Regions from separate parts of the Paraburkholderia sp. OAS925 genome, predicted to be linked through region 1. Evidence: riboswitches for the same ligand, from Rfam matches in the RefSeq annotation. Region 1 holds a riboswitch; the other holds the start of a gene.

Region 1 (8,876 bases):
CGATCAAGCGCGCGGGCGCGAGCGAGACGCTGCCCAACGCGAGCGACGCCATCAGCACGACCAGCGCGGCGAGCGCGAGCACGAGCCAGATCGCGGCGGCGCGCTTCGCGGTCATCGCGTGCAATGCGGCGGGCAGGGAACCTGGATGACGGCTCATCGGCGCGCTCTCAACATGGCGCGCGCATCACTGCTGCTGCCAGCCGAGCGTGACATACGCACCGCGCCCCGGCGAGTTATACGAGTAGGCCGTTTCATAGTCCTTGTTCAACAGATTCTGGATTTGCGCGGCCACGTACCAGGCTTTCGTGATGTTGTAGCGCGCGGACAGATTCACGATGCCGTAGCCGCCGAGCTTGCCGCTGCTGTCCTCGCGCGGGCCGCTCACGATCCACTCGCCGCCCACGCGCCACCCCGCGATGCTGCGGTTCACCGTCAAGGACGCGAAGCGCCGCGCGCGCCGCACGAGGTCCACGTCGTTGTCGAGATCGACGGGATTTTGCAGCGTGACCGATGCGCGCACATCGGTCTTGCCCACATGTCCGCTCCACGATCCCTCGAGCCCCTGCACTTTTGCATGCCCCACGTTCTCCGCCAGATAGATGCCCGGCGTGACCTGCTGATAGTCGATCAGATTCGAATAACGCGTCTGGAAAGCACTCAAACGCATCACGCCCAACGCATTCGACGCGTACTGCAGCGCCGCTTCGAGCGAATGGCTGCGCTCGGGCTGAATCGACGGATTGCCGCTTAGCGGATAGTACAGATCGTCGAAGCTCGGCGCGCGAAACGAATCCGAATAGCTTGCGCTCAGCTTCCAATGCGGCGTGATGTCGAACCCATAGCCGAGATAGTAACTGTTCGCTCCGCCGAAATCGGAGTACTGGTCGCGCCGCACGTTGGCCTGGATTTGGTTGCGTCCGAAGCGCGCCGTGTAGCCCGCGAAGACGGAATCGACATGCCGCGTGGGCGCGGCGAACGTATCGGAGTCGAGGCTCTGATCGAGATGCTCGTAGCCCACGCGCAGTTTTTGCTGCGCGGCCAGCGCGAAATCGTTCTGCCACGTGTATTGCCGGTTGTCGGTATCGAAGCGTCCGTTGTAGAGGCCGTTGGTCTTCGATACGCTGCGGTCGTCGCCTTCGGACACGATGAAGTGCGTGGTCCACCAGTCGGTCAGCTTGCCGTTGGCGAACGCGGACACCTGCCGCACTTTCGTGTAGAGGTTGTTCAGATCGGTCGGCGCGCCGTACGCGTTGTCGTAGCTGTTGTTGCCGTTCGACTGCAGATAGCGGACGCCCGCGTCCCATTGGTCGTTGAACTTGTGGCGCAGCGACGCCGAAATGCTCTCGTTCAGATAGCCGTTCGCGTTCGGATTCGCGTTGGGCGCCTCGCTTGGATTCAGCGCTGAAAAGCCGTCGTCTTTCGAGCGCGCGAGCGAAATGCTGAAGGTCGTGCGGCCGTCTTTATCCAATGCGCCGTTCGCGCCCACCTGCTGCGTCTGCGTGTGATAGCTGCCGTAGCCCACAGAGAAATTGAAACGCGGCGGATGCGCGCCGCCGTCTTTCGTGAACACCTGTACCACGCCGCCGATCGCGCCCGAGCCGTATAACGCGGACACGTTGCCGTTCACGACCTCGACGTGATCGATCTGATCGAGCGGAATCTGCGCGATTTGCGCGGTGCCGAGACTCACGGAATCGACGCGCACGCCGTCGATGAGAATCAGCGATTGCGTCGACGACGCGCCGCGCAAATAAAGGCTCGCCGTCGAACCGGGCCCGCCTGTACGCGAGATTTGCGCGCCGGGCGCGAGTTGCAGCAGGCCGGGCAGATCCGTTGCGGTGGTGTCGGCCAGGTCCTGCTGATCGAATAGCGACGTCTGCGGGATCGTATCGGCAAGCGCTTGCGGTCCGCGCTCGGCGGTCACCACGACGGGCGATAAAACAGTGGACGATGCAGTGGACGAAGCGGTGGACGAAGCGTCGGCGTTTGCAGGCGCGGCGGCCTGCGCATGCGCGAGATGGGGCAGCCCGGCAAAAGCGAGCAGCACCGCGCGGGCGATGGGGGACAGCATGAAGTGAGATTTCCCGTGGATGGCGTGCGCGGCCCGCTTCCCCGCAGGCCGTCGCGTAACGAGGCGCGTGCGCTTTTGACAATTCGCGCCGCGCGCCCCTCCCTCTGGCCGGTATCCGGGCTAACGACTTTCGATCCCGCCTTCCCACGCGTGACGCGCAGTGGCACACTCGCGAGTTGAACCGGAACACGCGATGGGGATCGAACTGCAAAAGCGCGAACTGCTGTTCGAAATACGATTCGTACCGCAGCACTGAACTGCGATGAACTGCAGCGAATGCGACGAACTGCAATGCACGCGAAATGCGGTCGCTTACCGTTGCGGGGGCAGCGCAGGTTGGCGCGTTCGGGTAGAACGGCGCGGCCTGCTTCCCGTTTAACTGCGCGCACAATGAAATGCGCGCGGGCACCAGAGTGCGGCCAGTGTATGAGCGCCCTCTGAGTCAGTCAAGAACGCGGGCCGCGAGAGCGATTCATTCGGACAGGGTCGAGCTATTGTCCGACGCGATCTCCGGCACGCGCGTAGTTTCTCTTCTTCAGTCGAAAAAAGGCTGCAAAAAGCGGGGTTGTTACGTCTCGAAACGAGACAAATGTCGGAACGTGCGACATTCCGCGCTAAAATGCGATGTCTTTAGAGGACGCAGCACATGCTCACCGAACTCGAAACACTTTCACAGAATATCGGCAAGCTGATCGCGATCAGCCAGCGCCACAATGAAGCGCGCCTCGCGCTCGAAGAGCAACTCGCGCAGTCGCGCGCCGAAGCCGAAGCTACGCGCACGGAACTTGCGCTGCTGCGCGAGGAACGCGACGCACTGCAAGCGGAGCGCGACGCGCTGTCGGCCAAGATCGACGACGCGCAGGTGCGTCTGAACGCGATCCTCGAAAAATTGCCGCGTGCGCGTGCGCACAACGAGCCGGACAACCAGCTCGATCTGCTCGAGCCCGCTCCGCACGAGGTCGAAACAGAGAGCGACGCCACTCGCCACGGAGAAAATGCATGACGACCAAGCAGATCGAAGTATCGATTCTCGGCGTGCCCTATCGCCTCGCCTGCTCGCCGGAAACGGAAGGCGCGCTGCTTGAAGCAGTCGCGCGAGTCGACGCCGAAATGTCGAAGATCCGCAATAACAGCAACGTGCGCGGCACGGATCGCATTGCAGTCATGGCTGCGCTGTCGCTGGCATCCGAACTGCTTAAGCTGCAAACAAGCGTGCGTCACGGAGAAGCATTTCCCGCTGAAGAAATCCGGCGTACAATGCATCAAATGAACGAGCAACTGGGTACTGTCATCGAGCAGTACAGCGTGCAGTAAGTTGCAAGTAGCATGTTGAGAGCAGTGCGGCCGGTGCTGATACCGGCTGCGGATTCAAACGGAAAGTAAGCAGGCAAGGTTCGTGAAGCATGCACGAACTGCGCGAGGCGAACAGGTCCCCAACGTTTGAGTCAATCGTTTCAGTGTCATCGGTTTTGCTTCATCGGTTTAGCTTCCCTGCCTGGTTCGCCAAGGTCATATATTCCTTGAACCAATGCCATGTGCACGGTTGCGGAAATTTGTAGCACGGGCGTGCGCGTCACTCTGTCTGATGTACCCGAAGTGCTGCTAACTGCGACCAATTCTGAACCCCCGGTTCAGGATGCCGGCCTAGCGGCTAAGGCGGGGACCTTATTTGGAACGGCATCGGACTTGCGTCCGGTGCCGTTTTTGTTTGGGCGCCGTGCTTCTTCAAACCCCTAACGTTCAATTCGATTCATGCGCTACTGGCTAATGAAGTCCGAACCGGACGAAGCAAGCATCGACCATCTCGCCAACGCCGCGCACCGCACGCTGCCGTGGACGGGCGTGCGCAACTATCAGGCTCGCAACTTCATGCGCGATGGCATGCAGATCGGCGACGGCGTGCTGTTCTATCACTCGAGCTGCCCCGAGCCGGGCATCGCGGGGCTTGCTGAAGTTGCGTCCACGGCCTATCCGGACCCCACGCAGTTCGATAGCAAGAGCCCGTATTACGACCCGAAGTCGTCGCAGGAAACGCCGCGCTGGCTGCTCGTCGACGTCGTGTTCAAGAAGAAGATTCCGTTGATTCCGCTCGCGGCCTTGCGCGAGCATGAAGAACTGAAGGACATGCGCGTGCTCGCGAGAGGCAACCGTCTGTCGATCACGCCAGTGACCGAAGCGGAGTGGCGCTTCATCACGACGCGGCTCGTTTGACGTCGCGCGGCCCACGTTGCCGCAACGCTGCAGCAACGTTGAAGCAAAGTTAAATTAGGGAACCAAGCTCAGGTTACGAGCGCCTAACGGACTCGCAAACGGCTTCGGCAAGCGTCGTGCCGTTGCGTCGCGCTCGCCTCGTCGCGCGCAACCCTGTTCAAGCATGGAGTCCAATAATGACGAAACACACCGCACGTGCACTCGCTTTCGCGCTGGTCTGCGCGGCGCCCGCTGCACTCGCGCTCACGCCCGCCGTTGCGCGCGCGCAGAGCGTCGTGCCCTATCAACCGGCCGGCGTGCTGTCGCTGAATGCACAAGCGAGCGCGGACGTACCGCAAGACGTGGTCGACATCACGCTCTTTTACGAGCAGGAAGCGAGCGATCCGTCGGCGCTCACGTCAACGCTGAATCAGCGTGCCGATTCCGCGTTGCAAAAAGCAAAGGGTGTGAGCGGCGTGACCGCGCGCACCGGTTCGTTCTCGATTTATCCGTCGACCGATCGTGACGGGCGCATCTCCGCATGGCGCGGCCGCACGGAGATCGTGCTCGAGTCGCACGACTTCACCGCGGCGTCGAAGCTCGCGGGGCAAATGGCTTCCATCATGCAGGTCGGCAACGTGCAGTTCTCGCTGTCGCCCGCGGCGCAGCGCGTGGCCGAACAGAAGCTCACCGGCGAGGCGATCAAGTCGTTCCGCGAGCAGGCGGCATCGTCCGCGCAGGCGTTCGGCTACAGCGGCTATTCGATCCGCGAGGTCAACGTCGGGCACAACGGCTCGATGCCGCGGCCGGTCATGATGATGAGCGCGCGCGCGATGGGCGCGGACGCGAAAATGGCTGCGCCGGTGCCGATAGAAGGCGGCACGTCGACGGTGACGGTGAATGTGTCAGGCTCGGTGCAGATGAAGTAATACGCTGGCACTTCGCTGGATATTCGGCCAAACAAAAACGCCACGGGCATGCATTGCATCCCGTGGCGTTTTGCTGTCCATCGCGCGCCGAAAAAAACGCGCGCCGCGCGTTACGGCAACGCGTGAGCCGCTTCGCTGCGGCCGCGCCGATACGACCATACCAGCATCGCGATGCCCGCGAGAATCATCGGCAGCGAAAGCCATTGGCCCATCGAGAGACCCATCGCGAGAAGACCGAGGAAGTCGTCGGGCTCGCGTGCGAATTCCACCGTGAAGCGCGCGAGGCCATAGCCGATCAGGAACACGGCGGAAATCGCGCCCATCGGCTTCGGCTTGCGCGAGAAGAAGAACATGACGAAGAACAGCGCGATGCCTTCGAGCGCGATCTCGTACAGCTCCGACGGATGACGCGGCAGCATGTGATATTGCGCGAACACTTCGTTCAGATGCCATTGCGCGGCGAGTTGCGGATGCGCGGCGAGCCACGCGGCGTCGTCGGGCGCGGCGCCGGGAAAGAGCATCGCCCACGGCGCGGACGGGTCGGTCACGCGCCCCCACAACTCGCCGTTGATGAAGTTGCCGAGCCGCCCCGCGGCGAGCCCGGTCGGCACCATCGGCGCGACGAAGTCGGTGACCTGCAGCCACGAGCGTTTGCGCTGATACGCGAACAGCACCATCGCGAACGTCACGCCGAGAAAGCCGCCGTGAAACGACATGCCGCCTTCCCACACCTTGAAGATGTCGAGCGGATGCGCGAGGTAAAAGCTCGCCTTGTAGAACAGCACGTAGCCGAGCCGGCCGCCGAGAATCGTGCCGAGCACGCCGTAAAACAGCATGTCGTCGATGTCTTTCGGCGTCCAGCCTTGCGCGGCGACGTACGGCAAGCGCAGCCGCAGCCGGCCGACGACGATCGCCGCGATGAACGCGACGAGGTACATCAGTCCATACCAGCGCACGGCGAGCGGCCCCAGGTGAATGGCGACGGGGTCGAAGTTCGGGTGAATGAGCATCGTGTTGTTATGGGCAGTTCGGGTTCAGAAGCGGGTTGGTAGGGATGACGGACGGCTCACGCCGCCCGCATTGGACGGCTTTGCGCGCAATGCGTTCGCCGCCGTGGCGCTAGATGCGTGACGTGGCCGGCTGCGTGTCAGCAGCGGCGGCATGCGCCCGCGCGATGTCGATAAAGCCCGCGAGCACCGGACTCACCTCGGCGCTGCGCCAGACGAGGCCTGTCTCGATGGCGGGCACGGACTCGCGCAACGGCCGGTACACGACGCCGGTGCGGCGCAGGTTACGCAGCGATTGCGGCACCAGTGCGACACCCATGCCGGCCGACACGAGGCTCACGATGGTCTGCATCTGTATCGCCTCCTGGCCGATGCGCGGCGCGAGCCCCGCGACGCCGTAGCAATCCATAATGATGTCATAAAAGCCCGGCGCCAAACGTCTTGGGAAGATGACGAGCGGCGCGTCGGCGACCTCGCGCAGACTGACCGGCGCGTCGAGCCATTCGGCGTGCGGCTCGCCGGCGCTGTCCGTGGCCGCCGCGGCATGCGCCCCATGCGCCCCACCATGCGCGACCCGCGCCGCCATCTCCGTCGACATCGCGATGACAAGCGGCTCGCGCTCGATCGGCAGCCACGAAAGCTGCATCGCATGACGCGACGGCAGCGGCGCGATCACGAGGCCGGCGTCGATGCGGCCGGCCACGAGTTCATCCACCTGCACGTCGCTCGTGGCTTCGGTCAGTTCGAGCCGCACGCGCGGATAACGCGCGCCGAACTCGCGCAAGAGCCGCGGCAGCAAACCGTAATCCGCCGTCGATACGAACGCCAGCGAGAGCACGCCCGCCTCCCCGCGCGCGAGGCTTTGCGCAAGCGGCCGCAATCCTTCGGCGCCCGCCAGCAGACGCTGAACTTCGGGCAACAGATCGGCGCCGACGCGCGTCAGCTCCACCGAGCGCTTGGTGCGCGCGAACAGCTCGACGCCGAGCGTCTCCTCGAGCGCGCGAATTGCCTGCGACAACGGCGGCTGCGTCATCGACAGGCGCGCGGCGGCGCGGCCGAAGTGCATTTCTTCGGCCACGGTCACGAAATAGCGCAATTGACGCAGGTCGGGAACGGCTGGCAGCATGATTAAGACATTTTACGACCTAATAAGCCGTCAATAATATATTGGACACGCATCTCGCAAAATTGCATTCTTGCCCGACGCGTCCGAACTACACTGGACCGACCAGCAAAACAAACAGACTGGAGCTCCCCATGCCATACAACCGTCGTTCGAAGAACATCACGCAAGGCGTGGCCCGTTCGCCGAACCGCTCGATGTACTACGCACTCGGCTATCAGAAGGAAGACTTCGACAAGCCGATGATCGGCATCGCGAACGGCCATTCGACGATCACGCCATGCAACGCCGGCCTGCAGCGTCTTGCCGACGCCGCCGTCGCCGCGGTCAAGGGCGCGGACGCGAATCCGCAGATCTTCGGCACGCCGACCATCTCGGACGGCATGTCGATGGGCACCGAAGGCATGAAGTACTCGCTCGTCTCACGCGAAGTGATCGCCGACTGCATCGAGACCTGCGTACAAGGTCAGTGGATGGACGGCGTGGTCGTGATCGGCGGCTGCGACAAGAACATGCCGGGCGGCATGATCGGCCTCGCGCGCATGAACGTGCCGGGCATCTACGTGTATGGCGGCACGATCCGTCCGGGCAACTGGAAGGGCACCGATCTGACCATCGTGTCGTCGTTCGAGGCGGTCGGCGAATTCACGGCGGGCCGCATGTCGGAAGAGGACTTCGAAGGCATCGAGAAGAACGCGTGCCCGTCGACGGGTTCGTGCGGCGGCATGTACACGGCCAACACGATGAGCTCGTCATTCGAAGCGCTCGGCATGTCGCTGCTGTATTCGTCGACGATGGCGAACCCCGACGAGGAAAAGGTCGACTCGGCCGCTGAGTCGGCGCGCGTGCTCGTGGAAGCGGTCAAGAAAGACCTGAAGCCGCGCGACATCATCACGAAGAAGTCGATTGAAAACGCCGTCGCGCTGATCATGGCGACGGGCGGCTCGACCAACGCGGTGCTGCACTATCTGGCGATCGCGCACGCGGCCGAAGTGGAGTGGACGATCGAGGACTTCGAGCGCATCCGCAAAAAAGTGCCGGTGATCTGCAATCTGAAGCCGTCGGGCCAGTACGTCGCGACCGACCTGCACAAGGCCGGCGGCATTCCACAGGTCATGAAGATTCTGCTCGACGCGGGTCTGTTGCATGGCGACTGCATCACCATCACGGGCAAGACGCTCGCCGAAGAACTGAAGGACGTGCCGGGCAAGCCGCGCGCCGATCAGCAGGTGATCTTCCCGATCGAGAAGGCGCTGTACAAGGAAGGCCATCTCGCGATCCTGAAGGGCAATCTCGCCGAAGACGGCGCGGTGGCGAAGATCACGGGCCTGAAGAACCCGGTGATCACCGGGCCGGCTCGCGTGTTCGACGACGAGCAAAGCGCGCTCGAAGCGATTCTGGCGGACAGGATCGTTGCCGGCGATGTCGTCGTGCTGCGCTATCTCGGCCCGAAGGGCGGTCCGGGCATGCCGGAAATGCTCGCGCCGACGTCGGCGATTATCGGCAAAGGGCTCGGCGAAAGCGTCGGCCTCATCACCGACGGACGCTTTTCGGGC
Region 2 (8,876 bases), on a different contig from region 1:
CAGCACCGTTTCGATATCGAGCGTGCCGATCAGACGATCCTCGCTTGCGCCAAGCGGCAAGTTCACGAGTTGCCCTTCCGGCAGCAACTCGGCGAGCGCACGCGCGGCCGTCGATTTCGCCGTGCCGCGCGGCCCGCTGACCAACACGCCGCCGATGCCCGGATCGATCGCCGCGAGCAGCAATGCCTGCTGCAACGCGGGCTGTCCGATCAACGCGGCAAACGGAAACGCGGGCCTTTTCTGCGGCGCGCCGTCGCGTGCATCGTGCGTGGCTGCATTCATGATTGCATTCCTTCGATCTGCTGTTCGCTCGCGAGCAGATGCTGTTCGACCTGCGCGCGATAGTCGCCAGGCGTCTGCCACAAACCGCGCTGCATCGCTTCGAGCAGACGCTCGCAAATCGAATGCAGCGCATGCGGATTGTGCTGTTGCAAGAACTCGCGCGTGTCGCGATCGTTCAGATAAGCATCGGCGACGAGCGCATATTGATGATCCGCGACCACGCGCGCGGTCGCGTCATAGCCGTAGAGATAATCGACAGTAGCCGCGATTTCGGAAGCGCCCTTATAACCGTGGCGCTTTACACCGTCGATCCATTTTGGGTTGACCACGCGCGAGCGGATCACGCGCGCGATTTCCTCATGAAGCGTGCGAACGCGCGGCGCGGCCAGATTGCTGTGATCGGCGTGATAGACACTCGGCTGATTGCCCGCGAGATGCCGCACGGCCGCCACCATGCCGCCCTGAAACTGATAGTAGTCGTTCGAATCCAGCAGATCGTGTTCGCGGTTGTCCTGATTCTGCAAGACGACATCCATTGCGGCGAGGCGTGCGCCGAACGCCTGACGCGCCTCTTCGCCCGCACTTTTCTGCGTGTACGCATAACCGCCCCACGCCTGATACGCGTTCGCGAGGTCCGCGTCGGTCTGCCATTGCTGCGAGTCGATCATGTCCTGCAAGCCCGCACCATACGCGCCGGGCCGCGCGCTGAACACGCGCCAGCCGGCGCGCTTGCGCGCTTCGGCGGCGTCCATGCCGCGCGCGATCAACGCATCGCGTTCACGCAGAACACGCGCGCGAATCGGATTGAGCTCCGCGGGTTCGTCGAGTTCGGCGACGGCCTGCACCGCCGCATCGAACAGGTGCATCACGTTGGCGAAAGCGTCGCGGAAAAACCCGGATACGCGCAACGTGACGTCGATACGCGGACGGTCGAACGCTTCGATCGGCATGATCTCGAAGTCGGTCACGCGATGGCTGCCCGGCGCCCACTTCGGCCGCACGCCGAGCAGCGCAAGCGCCTGCGCGACGTCGTCGCCGCCGGTACGCATGGTCGCGGTGCCCCATACGGAAAGACCGATCGCGCGCGGATAATCGCCGTGTTCCTGCAGATGCCGCTCGATCAATTGCTGAGCCGACTTGAGCCCGAGCGACCAGGCGGCTTGCGTGGGAACCGCGCGCGTGTCGACCGAATAAAAGTTGCGCCCTGTGGGAAGCACATCGGGCCGCCCACGCGATGGCGAACCGCTCGGCCCCGGCGGCACGAAACGCCCTTCGAGACCGCGCTTCAGATGCAGCATCTCCTGGGGGCCGCATGCGTCGAGCCGCGGCAGCACGTCGTCGCGCAAACGTTCGAGTACGCGTGATGCTTGCGGCAGGCTGACTTCGGCAAACGAGTTTGAAGCGTCGCCTTGCTCCTCGCACATTGCTCGAAGCATGTCGGCTGCGAGCAGTTCCAGACGCTCGCGCGTATCGCCGCAATGCCGCCACGGCGCGTCGCTCACGCGTTGCAGAACATCGGGGCGCGGACCCGTCCATGCGGCGGACCAATCGACGGACAACGGATCGAAGAACCGATCGATGTTCAGATCGCGCGCCAACGCATCGATCAAACCTGCGTTGCCGCCTTGCCCATCGCCGACGGGAAAGCGCCCCAGCGCGAGCAACGTATCGCGCCGTTGCACGCCGTGCGGCGATTGACCGAACGTGTGCAACCCGTCGCGAATCTGCGCCTCTTTCAATTCGCAGAGCCACGCATCGACGCGCGTCAACAGCACATCTTCATCGTCCTCGCCGTTCGGCTCCGACAGGCTCAGCTCTTCATGCAGCCTATGTTCTACGATGGTCGCGAGAATCGTGCGCCGCAACAGCTTCGAGCGGCGCGGATCGACCATCAATGCTTCATAGTATTCATCGACCTGGCGCTCGAGATCCTGCAGCGGCCCATAGCTTTCCGCGCGCGTGAGCGGCGGCATCAGGTGATCGACGATCACCGCCTGCGCACGGCGTTTCGCCTGGCTGCCCTCGCCTGGATCGTTGACGATGAACGGATACAGATGCGGCATCGGCCCGAGAATCAGATCGGGCCAACAGGTATCGCTCAATGCGACGCTCTTGCCCGGCAGCCATTCCAGGTTGCCATGCTTGCCGACATGCACGATTGCGTCGATGCCGAACTGATGACGCAGCCAGAAATAGAACGCCAGGTACGCATGCGGCGGCACCAGCTCGGCGTCGTGATAGCTCGCGTAATCGCCCTGGTCACGTGAACGCGACGGCTGAATGCCGACGAACACATGACCGCAGCGCCAGCCCGAAATCATGAAACGGCCGCGCCGCACGGTCGGGTCCTGGTCCGGCGAGCCCCAACGCGCGTTCAGCGCATCGCGCGTCTGAGCAGGCAGCGCATTGAAATGCGCGAGGTAGTCGCCAAGCGCAAAGCTTTGCAAAGCGGGCCGCAGATCGCGCACGACGGGATCGTTCGTCACGCCTTCGGTCAGCTTCTTCAGCAGCGCGTCGCCGTTTTCTGGCACGTCGGCCACGCGATAACCTTCGTCGCGCAGCATCGACAGAATGCCGACCACCGACGCCGGCGTGTCGAGCCCGACGCCATTGCCGATGCGTCCCTCGCTCATCGGATAGTTCGCGAGAATCAGCGCGAGCTTCTTCTCGGCGTTGTCGAGCGAACGCAGCCGGCACCAGCGGCGGCTCAGTTCAGCGAGAAAACGCACGCGCTCGAGATCCGGCTGATAGCGGACCACGTCGACTTCCGTATGCGGACAACGATAGGCGAGTCCCTTGAAACTGATCGCGCGCGTGATGATGCGGCCGTCCACTTCCGGCAGCGCGATATGCATCGCGATGTCGCGCGAATTGAGACCCTGGTTGTCCTTCACCCAGTCGTCGCGATTGCCGCCGCTCAGGATCACTTGCAGCACCGGCGCATCGCCTGCGAGCGCGAGCGGCTCTGGATCGTCGATCGCAGACGCGGCGAACGCAGTGGTGTTGAGCACGAGTGCGGCGTCATGTTGCGCGCACAACGACTGCACGACTTCGCGGCTCATCGCATCTTTTAGCGACGTGATCGCGATCGGCAGCGGGTTCATGCCTTCTGATTCGAGCGCGTCGATCAGCGCATCGAACACCGCGGTATTGGCCGCCTGAAGATGCGCCTTGTAGAACAGAATCGCGGCAACGGGCGCGGCATGCCGCCAGCGCGCCTGCCAGTCGGCGATAGTCGGCGTATCGCATGCGGGATGGTAGAGCGACGCGGCAGGCAACGCGCGCGGCGGCGCCGGTTCGCGTCCCCATCCTAAAGCGCGATGCGCGATGCAGCGCAGGAACGCCTCGGCGTTTTGCGGCCCGCCTTCGCGCAGATAGCGCCACAGTTGATGGCATAGATCCGCATCGGCGGTACTACGTGCGAGCAGGTTCGGATCTTCCTGGAGATCGCCGGAAAACATCGCGAGCGTCTGCTGTTTGCGCTCCGCAAGCGCGACCACCTGCTCGATGCCGTATGGCCAGTACGCCTCGCCGCCAAGATGATCGACCACGACGACGCGCGCATGTTGCAACACGTCTTCGACGTAAAAGTCCACGGAGGCAGGCTGCCGCAGATACGTGACATTCGCGAGGCGCACGCTCGGAAAGCCGTCGCCGAGACGGGGAAACACGCTCGCGAGCAACGACAGCGTCGTATCCGCGGAACTCAGAATGACGATGTCCGCGGGCCGCTGATCAATGCGGATCACGCCTTGCGTATCGTCGACGAAACCGCCCGGCGTGGTGCGCAGCAGATGCATGTGTCTATACCTGCTTACGTCTGTTGCGCGGCGACAGCGGCTGCGACGCCGAGCGCGGCGTCGAACGCGCGTTGCAGCGCAGCCTGGTCGAGGTCTTCACCGATCAGCACGAAGCGGCTTTCGGCGCCTTCGCCTAGTTCTTCCAGTTCACCTTGCTGCCAGCGTCGATCGAAATAACTATCGAAGCGCCGGCCCACGCCTTGAACGACGAGCCGCATCGGCGCGCCCGGCAACGCCGCGAAACCCTTCACGCGATAAATCGTGTTGTTTTCCACGAGTCCTTGCAGCGCGGCGATCACCGCTTCACGCGACTGTGCCTTTGCATTCACGACCACCGAATCGAACTCATCGTGATGATGATTGGCGTCGTCGGCCGAACCGTGGTGATCGTGGCGCAAGTGAATCGTTTCCTCCGACGCCGCTTCAAGCCCGAACAACGCATGCAGATCGAGCTCGCCTTTATGCGCGCGCACGATCTTCACCTGCGGCGGAATTTCGGCGCGAATCACGGCTTCGACCGCGTTCTGGCCTGCTTCGTCGAGCAGATCGGTCTTGTTCAGAATCACCAGATCCGCAGCCGACAACTGATCCTCGAACAATTCGTGCAGCGGCGACTCATGGTCGAGATTCGGATCGGCCTTGCGTTGCGCGTCGACGGCAAGCGGGTTTTCGGCGAATTGGCCGCTTGCCGCAGCGGGTCCATCGACGAGGGTAATCACCGCATCCACCGTGAAACTGTTCTTGATCTGCGGCCAGTTGAACGCCTGCACGAGCGGCTTCGGCAACGCGAGCCCCGACGTTTCGATCAGCACATGGTCGATCTGCTCGCGGCGCTCGACGAGCTTTTCCATCACCGGAAAGAACTCTTCCTGGACCGTGCAGCACAGGCAACCGTTCGCCAGTTCATACAATTGGCCTTCGGTCTCGACGCCGTTTTCATCGCAACCAATGCCGCAACCTTTGAGGATTTCGCCGTCTATGCCGAGCTCGCCGAACTCGTTGACGATCACCGCAATGCGCTTGCCGCCCGCATTCCGAAGAATGTGCCGCAGCAACGTGGTCTTGCCGCTGCCGAGAAAGCCCGTGACGATGGTGACGGGAATCTTGCGCATCTGAACTTGCATGGTGAGTCCATCCGTGAGAGTTGCATCTGCTGGCCGGCCGAATCACACGCTTTCGCGCATGACGTCGCATCGCAAAACGCGGGAACGCACGACGGCCTTGCCGCTACACCAGGGAAACGCAGAATACGGGTATGAGGTCATGAGCGCAGCGCCGCTTCCCCGCGGCGTTCGCCCTTCGTGTTCCGGCCGGTATCCGGGCTGGCGAAAGCGCCGCTTCCCCTTCCCGGACGAGTGATTTCTCGCCCAGTGGTGATATGCCGACGCGGCCTTGCGCGTGGACATCGAAGCCGGCTCCGCGGCGCCATGCAAACCGCCATGACGTCGCTTTTCGCTTACCGTTGCGGGGGCAGCACAGGTTGACCCGATCCATGCGAGGCGGGCGCCCTGTTTCCCGTTTAACTGCATGCGCACGAGCGCGCACACGAGCACCAGAAGTGCGTGCGAGTGTAGGCCGCGCGCCTTGCGCCGTCAAGAAAACGCAAGCCCGGCGCGCTTATCGGACGGGCTTGCCGTGTGCTATCGTATGCGCGCGTCTGGTGCCCGCACATGCGCTCGCGTGTGCAGTTAAACGGGAAACAGGCAGCGCGCTTGCGCTCAACCTGTGCTGTCCCCGCAACGGTAAGCGACCGGCGGCGCGATTATTTTTTGCGCCGCACATGCGTTTTCAGTGCCACTGTCCAGCACATTCGAATGAATGTGGGCGGGAAGGCAAAGCGCGTGAGGCCGCCAGCCCGGATACCGGCCAGACGCGGAGGCGGCCGTGCGTTCTCAACGTCACGCCGCCGGCCGCCGGAATCCGCGAGGGACGGATGTGAAGGCGCTCAAGCACGACTTAGGGAAGCGGTCTGCAATCCGCGTTTGCTGTCGTGCGCGAATGCACAGTTTCGAATGACTTCAATCTCCATCACATTGCGTGTATGTCGACGCTGCGCGATTGCATGTGCGCCGACGCGGCGCATGCCGCGATGAAACGCGCATGGCTGATCGGCGCAGGCCCCGGCGACGTCGAACTGATGACGCTGAAGGCAACCCGCGCGCTCGCGCAAGCCGACGTGATACTCGTCGACGATCTGGTGAACCCCGACGTGCTGCAATTTGCGCGCGCCGATGCGTGCATCGTGTATGTCGGCAAGCGCGGCGGTCATCCGTCGACGCCGCAACACGGCATCGTCGAACAAATGCTCGCGCATCTGAACGAAGGGCGCAGCGTCGCGCGACTCAAAGGCGGCGATCCCTTCGTGTTCGGCAGAGGCGGCGAAGAGCAACAGGCACTGCATGCCGCGGGCGTCGATGTCGAAATCGTCAGCGGCATCACGGCCGGCATTGCGGCGCCGGCGGCCATCGGCATTCCGGTCACGCACCGCGATCATGCGCAAGGCGTCGTGTTCGTGACCGGCCACGGCGCGGGCACGAGCGAGCCGGATTGGGCCGCGCTCGCCGCCACGCGCATGACGCTCGTCATCTATATGGGCATGCGGCGGCTAAACGACATCGTCGGCGCGTTGCTGGCAGCGGGCATGTCGGCACAGACTCCGTGTGCCGCGATCGAATCCGCAACGCGCCCCGAGCAGCGGCATGCGCTCGCGACACTCGGTGATTTCGCCGATGCCGTCGCGCGCGCGGGACTCGGCTCGCCCGCAATCGTGGTGATCGGCGGCGTGGCGTCGCTGGCGAAGGATGTCCGATGAAAACGCTTAGCGTGGGCATCGGTTGCCGCTTGCAGACGTCGGCGGAAGAAATCGAAAACGCTGTGCGCGCAGCGCTCGGCTCGCATGCGTTCGAAGACATCGCGGCCGTCGCCTCGATCGAGACAAAAGCGCAAGAACCCGGCTTGCTCGCGTTCTGCGCGCGCCACGGGTTGCCGCTGCAATTCTTCACTCGTGCGCAGATCGCCGCGCTGCATGTCGCCGAGCCCTCGGCGGCCGCGCGCGAGCATCTCGGCGTCGACGGCGTCTGCGAACCTTGTGCGTTGCTTGGCGCGTCGATCCACGCTGCTGCTCAAACGCCCTATCTCGTCGCTCGCAAAACCGTCCACGCGGACGTCACCGTGGCGATTGCATCGACCGAACACGCGCTGCCGCGCAGCGCCACCTTCACTGACCAGGACCTTCCATGAAGACCGATCCCGAATCGCATCAACGCATGACCGAACGCCGGCGCGAAGGCCACGAAAAGAAGCAGGCCAACGCGACCGTCGAAAAGGGTCTGCTGATCGTCAACACCGGCACCGGCAAAGGCAAGACGACCGCTGCGTTCGGCATGGCCGTGCGCGTGCTCGGCCACGGCATGCGTCTTGGCGTCGTGCAGTTCATCAAGGGCGCGCTGCATACGTCGGAGCGCGACTTTCTCGGCGCCATCGCCAACTGCGATTTCGTCACGATGGGCGACGGCTACACCTGGAACACGCAGAACCGCGACGCCGACATCGCGACCGCGCGCAAGGGCTGGGACGAAGCGCGCCGGATGATCGAAAGCGGCGACTATCAGATGGTGATCCTCGACGAGCTGAACACCGTGCTCAAGTACGAGTACCTGCCGCTCGACGAAGTGCTGTCCGTGATCGCCGCGCGTCCAGAGATGCTTCATGTGGTCGTGACGGGCCGTCATGCGCCCGAGGCGCTGATCGAAGCCGCCGACCTCGTCACCGAAATGCGCATCGTCAAGCATCCGTATCGCGAGCAAGGCGTGAAAGCGCAGCGCGGCGTGGAGTTCTGAACGTGCCCGCCTGCCCCGCGCTCTTCATCAGCGCGCCCGCGTCGGGCCAGGGCAAGACCACGATCACCGCGGGTCTTGCGCGCTACCATCGGCGGCTCGGGCGGCGCGTGCGTGTCTTCAAGACCGGGCCCGACTTTCTCGATCCGATGATTCTGGCGCACGCGAGCGGCGCGCCGGTGTTGTCGCTCGATCTGTGGATGGTCGGTCAGGACGCGTGCCGCAATCTGCTTGCCGAGGCGGCGGCCGAAGCCGATCTGATCCTGATCGAAGGCGTGATGGGTCTGTTCGACGGCACACCGAGCAGCGCCGATCTCGCGAGCGCTTTCGGGGTGCCCGTGCTCGCCGTCATTTCTGCGAAGGCGATGGCGCAGACCTTCGGCGCGGTCGCGTTCGGGCTCGCGAATTTCAGGCCGCACGTGCCGTTTCATGGCGTGCTCGCTAACCGCGTCGGCTCGGCGCGTCACGCGCAGATGCTGCAAGAAGCGTTGCCACCGACGCTGCGCTGGTGCGGCCACCTCGCAGCAAGCGATGAAATCGAATTGCCCGACCGTCACCTCGGCTTGCATCAAGCGGCCGAAATCGACGACCTCGACGCGCGCCTCGAACGCGCCGCCGATGCGCTCGCCGATACGGCGTTAGCCGACCTGCCGCCCGCCGTCGAATTCGGCGCGCCCACGCCGCTGGCGCTGCCGCCGCTTCTGCAAGGCAAGGAGATCGCCATTGCGCGCGACGCAGCGTTCTCGTTCATCTATCCGGCCAACGTCACGCTGCTGGAAGCACTCGGCGCGCGCGTGCAATACTTCTCGCCGCTCGCCGACGAGCCGTTGCCCGCGGGCACGGACGCTGTGTATCTGCCCGGCGGCTACCCCGAACTGCACGCGGCGGCGCTCGCCGCCAACATGCGCAGCGCCGCTGCGGTCCGCGCGCATGTGGCAAACGGCAAACCGCTCGTCGC

The links. Region 1 has a riboswitch for cobalamin ahead of ABIE53_RS06040 (TonB-dependent receptor domain-containing protein). Riboswitches for the same ligand answer to the same signal wherever they lie in the genome.
Region 2: linked by a shared signal. The riboswitch ahead of cobW (cobalamin biosynthesis protein CobW) and the one ahead of ABIE53_RS06040 (TonB-dependent receptor domain-containing protein) in region 1 are both predicted to bind cobalamin.

Annotation. Positions count from the first base shown of each region.
Region 1 is NZ_JBEUNO010000001.1:1,382,850-1,391,725, reverse strand. Features, by position in the region: gene ABIE53_RS06045 (FecCD family ABC transporter permease) at 1-157, opposite strand, end outside; gene ABIE53_RS06040 (TonB-dependent receptor domain-containing protein) at 185-2,071, opposite strand; cobalamin riboswitch at 2,161-2,499, opposite strand; gene ABIE53_RS06035 (hypothetical protein) at 2,718-3,074, shown strand; gene ABIE53_RS06030 (cell division protein ZapA) at 3,071-3,385, shown strand; RNA gene ssrS (6S RNA) at 3,557-3,738, shown strand; gene ABIE53_RS06020 (EVE domain-containing protein) at 3,824-4,282, shown strand; gene ABIE53_RS06015 (SIMPL domain-containing protein) at 4,459-5,190, shown strand; gene lgt (prolipoprotein diacylglyceryl transferase) at 5,301-6,200, opposite strand; gene ABIE53_RS06005 (LysR family transcriptional regulator) at 6,310-7,323, opposite strand; gene ilvD (dihydroxy-acid dehydratase) at 7,455-8,876, shown strand, end outside.
Region 2 is NZ_JBEUNO010000002.1:2,536,650-2,545,525, forward strand. Features, by position in the region: gene ABIE53_RS30075 (magnesium chelatase ATPase subunit I) at 1-282, opposite strand, end outside; gene cobN (cobaltochelatase subunit CobN) at 279-4,082, opposite strand; gene cobW (cobalamin biosynthesis protein CobW) at 4,097-5,206, opposite strand; cobalamin riboswitch at 5,374-5,654, opposite strand; cobalamin riboswitch at 5,724-5,967, shown strand; gene cobA (uroporphyrinogen-III C-methyltransferase) at 6,172-6,894, shown strand; gene ABIE53_RS30095 (cobalamin biosynthesis protein) at 6,891-7,322, shown strand; gene cobO (cob(I)yrinic acid a,c-diamide adenosyltransferase) at 7,319-7,921, shown strand; gene ABIE53_RS30105 (cobyrinic acid a,c-diamide synthase CobB) at 7,924-8,876, shown strand, end outside.